DNA from 3 places in the Pseudomonas sp. TWI929 genome. Region 3 is predicted to be linked to each of the others. Evidence: riboswitches for the same ligand, from Rfam matches in the RefSeq annotation. Region 3 holds a riboswitch; each other region holds the start of a gene.

The links. Region 3 has a riboswitch for cobalamin ahead of ABE456_RS22035 (ABC transporter substrate-binding protein). Riboswitches for the same ligand answer to the same signal wherever they lie in the genome.
Region 1: linked by a shared signal. The riboswitch ahead of ABE456_RS08875 (CbtB domain-containing protein) and the one ahead of ABE456_RS22035 (ABC transporter substrate-binding protein) in region 3 are both predicted to bind cobalamin.
Region 2: linked by a shared signal. The riboswitch ahead of ABE456_RS26355 (TonB-dependent receptor) and the one ahead of ABE456_RS22035 (ABC transporter substrate-binding protein) in region 3 are both predicted to bind cobalamin.

What each region holds. Positions count from the first base shown of each region.
Region 1 is NZ_JBDJLK010000014.1:24,558-27,824, forward strand. It holds gene ABE456_RS08865 (LysE family translocator) at 1-531, opposite strand, end outside; gene ABE456_RS08870 (GNAT family N-acetyltransferase) at 655-1,134, shown strand; cobalamin riboswitch at 1,329-1,554, shown strand; gene ABE456_RS08875 (CbtB domain-containing protein) at 1,648-1,836, shown strand; gene ABE456_RS08880 (CbtA family protein) at 1,846-2,532, shown strand; gene ABE456_RS08885 (cobalamin biosynthesis protein) at 2,532-2,918, shown strand; gene cobM (precorrin-4 C(11)-methyltransferase) at 2,952-3,267, shown strand, end outside.
Region 2 is NZ_JBDJLK010000113.1:10,505-13,771, forward strand. It holds gene ABE456_RS26345 (carboxymuconolactone decarboxylase family protein) at 1-189, shown strand, start outside; gene ABE456_RS26350 (GNAT family N-acetyltransferase) at 268-837, shown strand; cobalamin riboswitch at 896-1,104, shown strand; gene ABE456_RS26355 (TonB-dependent receptor) at 1,213-3,267, shown strand, end outside.
Region 3 is NZ_JBDJLK010000069.1:26,334-29,600, forward strand. It holds gene ABE456_RS22030 (iron ABC transporter permease) at 1-822, opposite strand, end outside; gene ABE456_RS22035 (ABC transporter substrate-binding protein) at 822-1,832, opposite strand; cobalamin riboswitch at 1,943-2,142, opposite strand; gene ABE456_RS22040 (DUF1624 domain-containing protein) at 2,171-3,267, opposite strand, start outside.

The sequences.
Region 1 (3,267 bases), on a different contig from region 3:
CAACAGGTTGCGCAGGGCGCTGCCGAACATCACCCACACACCCACGCTTGGCAGGTTGACCAGGGCGAACAAGGCAGCAATGACGATCACATTGGTCACATAGCCCTGCGCCGGCGTGTAGGTGGTAATCGCCCCCACCGCCATCACCCAGGCCTTGGGGTTTACCCACTGGAAGGCTGCCGCGCCCCAGAAGCCCAGCGGTTGGCGTGCGCTGGATGAAGCCGTGCCGACCGGCCCGGAGGTGGCGATCTTCCAGGCCAGGTACAGCAGGTAAGCGGCGCCGGTGTAGCGCAGCACTGTGTATAACGGCGGCCAGGCCTTGAACACCTCACCCAGGCCCAGGCCGACGGCCAGTACCATCACCATGAAGCCACAGCTGATACCCAGCGCGTGGGGGATCGAGCGACGCACGCCAAAGTTCACCCCCGAGGCCAGCAACATGGTGTTGTTGGGCCCAGGGGTAATGGAAGACACGAAGGCAAACAGCACGAAGGCAGTCAGCAAGTCGGCAGAGGCAAGCATGGCGGGCATTCCACTTTCTTGATAGGTGCTGTCACACTAACGGAGTCGCCCTCTCTTGCGACCGATACAGTTCTAATAAATTATGTAGATACACATTACTGTACCGCCACTTGGATCAAGGAAGCCGTCCCCATGAGCCTCACCATTCGACCTGCCGTTCGTACCGATGCCGAGCAGATCCTGGCCTTCATCACTGAACTGGCCGAGTACGAGCGCGCCCGCCACGAAGTGGTCGCCAGCCTTGCCGACATCGAGCACAGCCTGTTCGACGAAGGCAGCACCGTGCACAGCCTGATGTGCGAACGCGATGGGCGGGCTATCGGTTTTGCGGTGTACTTCTACAGTTACTCGACCTGGCTGGGGCGCAATGGCATTTACCTGGAAGACCTTTACGTGACGCCCGAGCAGCGCGGTGACGGCGCCGGGCGGCAGTTGCTGCAGCACATTGCCCGCGAGGCAGTGGCGAACAACTGCGGGCGGCTGGAGTGGAGTGTGCTGGACTGGAACGAGCCGGCGATCGGCTTCTATGAGAAGTTGGGGGCCGAGGCGCAGGACGAGTGGGTGCGTTACCGGTTGGATGGGGAGAAACTGGCGGCGTTTGCCCGGGGTTGATTGGGCAAACTGGCTGCTGTCTGTCGCCTGTGCCGGCCCCTTCGCGGGCGCGCCCGCTCCCACAGGGTACGCGGAGCAGCTGCCAGCACAGTTATCTGCGTGACAGCGCAGCCCAAAGGGCTGGGCAATCTCCTTCAGCTTATGGGTTGCTGCTGCGGTACTTGGCAATTGACGCCAAGCCCGCCCCATGCTCTCCTTACACCTCACGTTCAGGTGCCCCCAATGGGGGTGAAACGGGAAACCGGTGCGTCGCAGGCCCTGCAAACAGGGCCGGACAAGGCCGGTGCTGCCCCCGCAACGGTAAGCGAGCGAAGCGTCTATACCACTGTGCCCGGTAGTTCGGCATGGGAAGGTGACGCCTTCCAGGAGCCCTGCTCCTCCTCGCAAGCCCGGAGACCGGCCTGGCGTTCATGAACACCCCGCGGTGGGCGGGCGCTGTTGCATTCCCCTGGGCAATCATGCCCGGGGCTGCCGCGCTCGCCCGTTGCCCACAAAAAAGCAGAGGAACGCGTCATGCCCGTCACCAGCGCCAAGCAGCACAGCCTTGCCACCCCGGTCACCCTCAGTCAGCGTGTAGTCATCGCCGTCGGCGCCAGCCTGCTGGGCCTGTGCCTGGTGTACTTCGCCGGCTTCTCGCACATCGAGGCCGTGCACAACGCCGCCCACGACACCCGCCACAGCGCCGCCTTCCCCTGCCACTGAGTACGCCCGATGATTACGCGCATTGCCCGTACCGCGGGCTTCAGCGGGCTGCTTGCTGCCTTGCTGCTGACCCTGCTGCAGAGTTTCTGGGTCGCCCCGTTGATTCTCGAGGCAGAAACCTACGAGTCTGCGGCACCGGCCGCACACCACGAACATGGCAGTGAAGTGGCCGCCCATGAACACAGTGCCGAAGCCTGGTCGCCGGAAGACGGCTGGCAGCGCGTGCTGTCTACCACCGGTGGCAACCTGGTGGTCGCGGTCGGCTTCGCCTTGATCCTCACCGCCCTGTACAGCCTGCGCGAGCCCAAGCGCGCCGGCACTGGCGCATTGTGGGGGCTGGCCGGCTTTGCCGTGTTCTGCCTGGCCCCGACCCTGGGCCTGCCACCAGAACTGCCAGGTACTGCGGCCGCCGACCTGGGGCAACGCCAGGCCTGGTGGGTTGGCACAGCCAGCGCTACAGCCCTGGGGCTGGCCATGCTGGTATTCGCCCGCCACTGGCTGCTGAAGGCGCTGGGCGCCGTGCTGCTGGTCATTCCCCATGTAATCGGCGCACCGCAGCCCGAAGTGCACGAAAGCCTGGCCCCCGAAGCACTGGAAACCCAGTTCAAACTGGCCTCCTGGCTGACCAACGCCGCCTTCTGGCTGGCCTTGGGCCTGCTCAGCGCATGGCTGTTCCGCCGTTCCAGCCAGGCCTGATGCCGGTTTTTTACGCCGGTTTCGGTTGCCGCCGGGGTTGCCCGGCGGATACCCTGCAAACCTTGCTGCGCCAGGCCTTGGAACACCAGGGCCTGGCGTTGGCCGATCTACGCGGTATCGCCAGCATTAGCCTTAAGGCCGACGAACCCGGCTTGCAGCAACTGGCCGATCGCCTCGGTTTGCCCTTGGTGCTGTACCATGGCGCGCAACTGCAACCCTACGAACCATTGCTCAGCCATCGTTCTGCCGCTGCCCATGCCCATAGCGGCTGCTGGGGCGTGGCGGAGAGCGCTGCCCTGGCCCTGGCCAGCCAGTGGCTTGGCACTGCCCGGTTGCTGCTGCCCCGTCAGGTACTGGGTCCGGCCACGCTCGCCCTGGCCTGCTGAACGCTTCATATCCTTTTCTTGCAAGGACTTTCCATGACCGTCTACTTCATCGGCGCCGGCCCCGGCGACCCGGAACTGATCACGGTCAAGGGCCAACGGCTGATCCGCCAGTGCCCGGTGATCATCTATGCCGGCTCACTGGTACCGGCCGCCGTGCTCGAAGGCCACCAGGCCGAGACCGTGATCAACAGTGCCGAGCTGCACCTGGAGCAGATCATCGCGGCCATGCGCAACGCTCACGAACAAGGCCAGGATGTGGCCCGGGTACATAGCGGCGACCCAAGCCTGTATGGCGCCATCGGCGAGCAGATCCGCCACCTGCAGGTGCTGGGCATCGATTACCAGATCA
Region 2 (3,267 bases), on a different contig from region 3:
TCCCTGGCCGTGGCCGTGACCACCCGCTGCGACGGCTGCATCGCCGTGCATTCGCAGCAGGCAGTCAAGCATGGCGCCAGCCGCGAGGAAATTGCCGAAGCCCTCGGCGTGGCCGTGGCAATGAACGCTGGTGCTGCACTGGTCTATTCCGCACGGGCCATGGATGCGGTGGGCAAGGCCAACGGCTGAGCACAAACGGCGTCGCCGCCCTTGCGCGACGGCGCCGCGCCACCCAGACTGGGCGGCTAAGCACTCTCAGGAACCCGCATGATCCACATTCGCCCCATGACGCCCGAAGACTTCGAACGCTTCTGGCCTACCTTCCAGGCTGTTGTCCAGGCCCGTGAAACCTACGCATACGACCCGGCCCTGACCTTTGAACAGGCCAGCCAGCTGTGGCTGGAGCTGCCATTGCACACCCTGCTGGCCGAAGAGGATGGCGAGCTGCTGGGTTCGTATTATCTCAAGGCCAATGCCACCGGGCCTGGCGCGCATGTGGGTAATTGCGGCTACATGGTCTGCGAACAGGCACGTGGCCGGGGCGTGGCGCGCTTGATGTGCGAGCATTCGCAGAAGCTGGCACGCCAGGAGGGCTTTCTGGCCTTACAGTTCAACTCAGTGGTAGCCAGCAATGAAGTGGCAGTGGCGCTGTGGCACAAGCTGGGCTTCGAAACGGTCGGCCGCTTGCCCAAGGCCTATCGCCATGCCCGACTGGGGCTGGTGGACTGCCTGGTGATGTACAAGTGGCTGGCGGATGAGCCAGTGGTAGAGAAGCCGCCGCTGCTGATCGGGCGCAAGAACATCGAGGCACGGGTTTCGCGTCGGCGCGGGCGCTAACCTGCCTACCACGGCCCCATAACCCCAGCAAATTTGACGCCCTAACATTTCAATGGTCAGATGCGCGCCAGTTTCAGGTGTCCTGCGCCGCCGCGCGCAGGGTGAAACGGGAAGCCGGTGCGTCGTGTTGCCCACGACAAGTCCGGCGCTGCCCCCGCAACGGTAAGCGAGCGAACCCTTCGACAAACCACTGTGCACATGCATGGGAAGGTGAAGGTTTCCTGCCCCTCGCAAGCCCGGAGACCGGCCTGAAGCCTCACTTGGCAACCCGCGGTGGGCGGGCGCAGGCCGGTATCCGTGCGCGCGCTTGCGGGCACGGTGTGCCTTTGCGTGTTTTCCACCGGGATCCATTCATTCCTGCAGCAGTGGAACGACATGTCCCGTATGTTCAAGCTTCACCCTCTGGCGGCCTGCCTGGCCGTCGCCCTGCCGGCCCAGGCCGATGGCCTCGACCAACACCCCCTGGCCCTGCCTTCCACGGCCATCACCGGTACCTTCGACAGCCACGACATCGACCTGGCCACGCCCACCCAGGCCGGCTCGCGCCTTGGCCTCAGCGCCCTGGAAACACCAGCCAGTACCAGCAGTATCAGCGCCGAACAGATCCAGCAGCGCAACAACCTCACCGTGCAGGACGCGGTAACCAGGTCCCCAGGCATCACCTACGTCGGCTCCCCTGGCGATGGTGGCACGGGCCTTTCCGCTCGCGGTTTTGCCGGGCACGGCTCGGTGATGACCCTGTTCGACGGCGCACGCCAGTACACCGGTGCCGGCACCCAGACCTTCCCGGTTGACCCATGGATGGTCGAGCGCATCGATGTGATTCGCGGCCCCGCTTCGGTGTTGTATGGCGAGGGCGCCACCGGTGCGGTGGTCAACGTGATCCCGAAAAAACCGTTTGCCGGCGAGGTGCACAACCACCTGCGCCTGGGCTACGGTTCGTGGGACCGCCAGCAGCTCGGCCTGGACAGCGGCGGCAGCCTTGGCGAGCGCCTGAGCTATCGGCTGACCCTGAACCAGCAGGCCGGCAATGGCTGGGTCGACCGCACCACTTCACGCAGCCTGGCCCTGAGCGCGGCACTGCGCTTCGATGCCAGCGACGACCTCAGCTTTACCCTCGCCCATGACCGCGGTGAGGCACAACCTGCCAACTACTACGGCACACCACTGATCGACGGCCACTACCGCAGCAGCCTGCGTAATAAAAACTACAACGTGCAGAACGACGTGCAGCGCTACGACGACGAATGGACCCGGTTGACCGCCGACTGGGCGCTGAACGACCACGTCAGCGCCAGCAACCAGTTGTACTACATCAAGAGCCGCCGCCACTGGCGCAATGCCGAGAATTATGACTGGGACGCCGAGCGCCAGCAGTTGCTGCGCGGCAGCTACCTGGAAATCAAGCACAACCAGGAACAGTTCGGCGACCGCCAGACCTTCACCTTCGACCACTCGCTGTTCGGCCTGGCCAGCAAGACCGTACTCGGAGCCGAGTACAACAAGGTGCGCTTCAACGTCGACAGCAATGCGCCTTACAACGATGTCGGCGGCGACTACATCGACCCGTGGCAACCGCAGCCGGGCGGGTTCCACAGTGCCTCGCCGCTGCGCCCACAAACCCTGTCCACCACCCACACCTTCGCTCTGTTCGCCGAAAACCGCCTGCAGCTGAGCGATCGCCTGTCGCTGGTAACCGGCGTGCGCCGCGACCAGAACCACATCGACCGCGACAACCTGACCAACGACAGCCGCAGCGATCGCAGCCTGCAAGGTGGCAACTGGCGCGTCGGGCTGGTGTTTGCGGTTACCGACGACCTGTCGCTGTATGGCCAGTACTCCACCAGCGAGGACGGGGTCGACAACCTGATCAGCCTCAGCCCGAGCCAGATGCACTACGACCTGACCGAAGCGAAGCAGACCGAGGTGGGGCTCAAGCAACGTTTCTGGGACGGCCGTGGCGAATGGACCTTGGCGGCCTACCACATCGTCAAGAAGAAGCTGCTGGTGGACGACCCGATCACCCACGAGCCACAACAAGCCGGCCAGCAGACGTCCGATGGCCTGGAGGCGACCTTGGAACTGGCGCTGGCGCACCAGTTGCAAGTGTCGGCCAACGCGTCGCTGGTGCGCGCCAGGTATGACGACTTCGCCGAAATGGTCGACGGTGTCGCGCAGGACCGCGCGGGCAACCGACCGGTCAACGTGCCGCGGCGTACCGCCAACCTGTGGCTGAGCAAAGGCTTCGGGCAGCAGGTGGAAGTCGGTATGGGCGCGCGCTATGTGGATGAGCGTTATGCCGATACCGCCAATACCCAGAGCGCCCCCGGGTACACCGTGGTAGATGCCAACATCGGCTGGCAGGTGTTACCGGATGTGCGGCTGGGGTTGCAATTGAACAACCTGTTCGACCGTGAGTATGTGCAGTCG
Region 3 (3,267 bases):
CAGGGCATGCGGGATGACCAGCCCGACAAAACCGATGGCGCCGACGATGGACACCATCACGGCCGTTACCAGCGCCGCACAACTGATCAGCAGCAACTGGGTACGCCGCACCGGGATACCCAGCGAGGCGGCCGAATCGACGCCGAAGGTGAACGCATCCAGCGCACGGCGGTGCCACAGACATACCAGCAGACCGAACAGCGCGACCGGCACGGCCAGCCACACCGAAGGCCAGCGCACGCCGCTGAGGTTGCCCAGCAGCCAGAACAGGATGCCGCGCGCCTGCTCGGCGGTGGCCGACTTGGTGATCAGGAACGCGGTCAGGGCGTTGAACAGTTGCGAGCCGGCAATACCGGCCAGGATCACCTGGGCGTTGTTGCTGCTGGGGCCTGCCGCGCGGGCCAGCACCAGCACCAGGGCAAAGGCCGCCAGGGCGCCGATGAAGGCCCCGGCGGACATGCTCAAGGCCAGGCTGCCCAGGCCCAGCAGGCCGACCAGTACTGCACCGGTCGAGGCACCGGCAGACAGGCCTAGCAGGTAAGGCTCGGCCAGTGGGTTGCGCAACAGCGCCTGAAGGATCACCCCACAGGTGGCCAGGCCGGCACCGCAGGCCGCCGCGACCAGGGTGCGGGTCAGGCGGTAGTTCCAGACGATGCCGGCGTCGATCGGGTCGACCGGGTAGCCGGCGTGCCACAGGTGGTTGGCCAGCACCTGGCCGACCACGCTGGGCGACAGGTTGGTTTCGCCGATGGCGGTACCGGCCAGCAGGGCAGCCAACAGGGCTGCCAGGGCAACGGCGATGCAGGGTAGCAGTCGATTGATCACTGGCTGGCTTTACCGCTGGCAAAGGCTGCCGACAACGTCTGTACGCCACGGAACAGGCGGATGCCGGCCTGCATGGCGTCGGCGTCGAGGATGATGATGCGGTCGTGCTTTACCGCGTCCATGTTGCGCGTTACCGGGTCGCTGCGCAGGAATTCCAGCTTCTTTTGGTAGTCGTCGGCGGGGAAGCGACGACGGTCCATGCGGGCGATGATCAGCCAGGTAGGGTTGGCCTTGGCCAGGGTTTCCCAGCCTACGGTTGGCCACTCTTCGCTGGACTCGACCACGTTGCGCACGCCCAGGGTGCGCAACATGAAGTCGGCGACACCCTGGCGCCCCGCTACATAGGGGTCGATATCGAGGTCGGCGCTGGAGAACCAGAACAGCGCCGAGGTGGCCGACAGGTCCTTGCCGGCCAGTTGCGCCTTGGCGCTGTCCAGGCGGCTTTTGAGCTCGGCGTTCAGCGCCGTGCCACGTTCTTGCACGTTGAAGATTTCCGCCAGCTGGCTGACGCTTTTGTAGATGCTGTCTACCTGGAACGCCTGCAGGCGGGTGCCGTCGGCGCCGACCAGGTTGTCCTTGCCTTCGCAGTCCGATGGCAGCAGGTAGGTGGGGATTTTCAGCTCGTCGAACTGTTCGCGGGTACCGACCACACCCTGGGCGCCGACCATCCACTCGAACTGCACTGCCACCAGTTGTGGGCGCTTGCCGACCACCGCCTCGAAGCTGGGGTCGTTGTCGGCCAGGCGCGGCACCTTGGCGTTCAGCGCCTGGTACTCGGGCAATACGTTGTTGAACCACAGCGAGGTACCCGCCAGCTTGTCGCCAAGGCCCAGTGCATAGAGCATCTCGGTGCCGGCCTGGCCGATGGTGACCGCGCGCTGCGGCGCCTGGGCGAAGGTCTGCGGCTTGCCGCAGTTGTCGACCGTGAGCGGGTACTGGGTGGCGGCAGCCTGGGCCAGGCCGCTGAGGCCAAGGCCGGCGAGCAAGGTGGCGAAACGGGGCAGCATGCTGGGCGATCTCCTATCGGACAGTTCACGGAATGAACGCACGGACAGGCATCGCCGCGCCCCCGCTTGCAGCAGGGGCAACACAGATGGCCAATCCCGGACACCCCGCCGGTTGGTGAATGTAGGCCGGCAGGTCTCCTGACTGATGCGTCATGGCCCGGCTCCGGCCTTCCCGAGCAGTTAAACCCAGTGGCATCGATGGAGCAGGCTCGGCACCTACAGTTGCGGGGGCAGTTCCGTTTGGCCCGTATTGGCGGGCCTGGGATTCCCTATTAATTCCGTGGTGGAAACCGGCGGCCCGCATGGTAGACCATCGCGCCGCCGGGTGAAAACGCTTTTCAGAAGTACTTCAGCCAGCTGATGTCGCGGCGACGCTGCTTCAGCCGGGCGAACCAGCGGACCGGCAGATACAGCGAAACCGCCAGCAACAGCGCACCCAGCCACACCGCAGCGATGCCGTCGAAGCCGAAATAGTCGCCATGGTTGAGGCCAAACATCGCCACGCAGGCCAGGTACAGCAGCTTCAGCACATACAGGTGCAGCAGGTAGAAGAACATGGGTGCAGCACCGAACACCGCCAGGGCACTGATCCAGCGTGCCTGGCCGGCGCGTTCGAAAGCGCGCAGCAACAGTAGGCCGCAGCCCAGGGTCAGGGCCAGGAACAGCAGCGACGGTGGGTACTTGGTGATGTTGAAGAAGCTCATCAGGGTTTGCGTAAAGGTGGGGTAGCCACTCCACGGTGCTTCACCATAACCGTTGAACATGCGCAGCACGACAAAGCCCAGCAGCGCCAGCAACCCGGCCAGCAGCAAGCGTTGCTGGCGCTGGCCGGTCTCGCTGCCGCGGGCAAACCAGGGGCCCAGGCCATAGCCCAGGGCGATGACACCGATCCACGGCAGCACCGGGTAGGACGTGCGCAGGCGCAGGCTGTCGGAGAATTCCAGCCAGCCGCGGTCATGCAGGATCGCCCATGGCACATGCAGGGCCGATTCCACGCCAAAGTGCAGGCTGTCGAGCAGGTTGTGGCCTGCAATGATGACTGCACCCAGGGCGAGCAGCGCGGTGCGAGGCAGCCACACCAGCAGCGACATGGCGACCATGCTGACGCCGATGGCCCAGATCACTTGCAGGTAGATCACGCTGGGTGGCAGCTGGAAGGTCCAGGCGAAGTTGACCAGGGTGAACTCCAGCACCACCAGAAACAGCCCGCGCTTGAACAGGAACACCGAAACGTCGCCACGGCCCTGGTGCTTCTCGCCGTACAGCCAGGCCGAAAGGCCGGTCAGCAGGACGAACACCGGCGCACACAGGTGGGCCAGGGTGCGGCTGACGAACAGCGCCGGCTCAGTGGTGTCGATAACCATTGGGTCGCTGACCTGGCGGTGCAGGAAAAAGGTCTCGCGGACGTGGTCCAGGAGCATGAACAGGATCACCA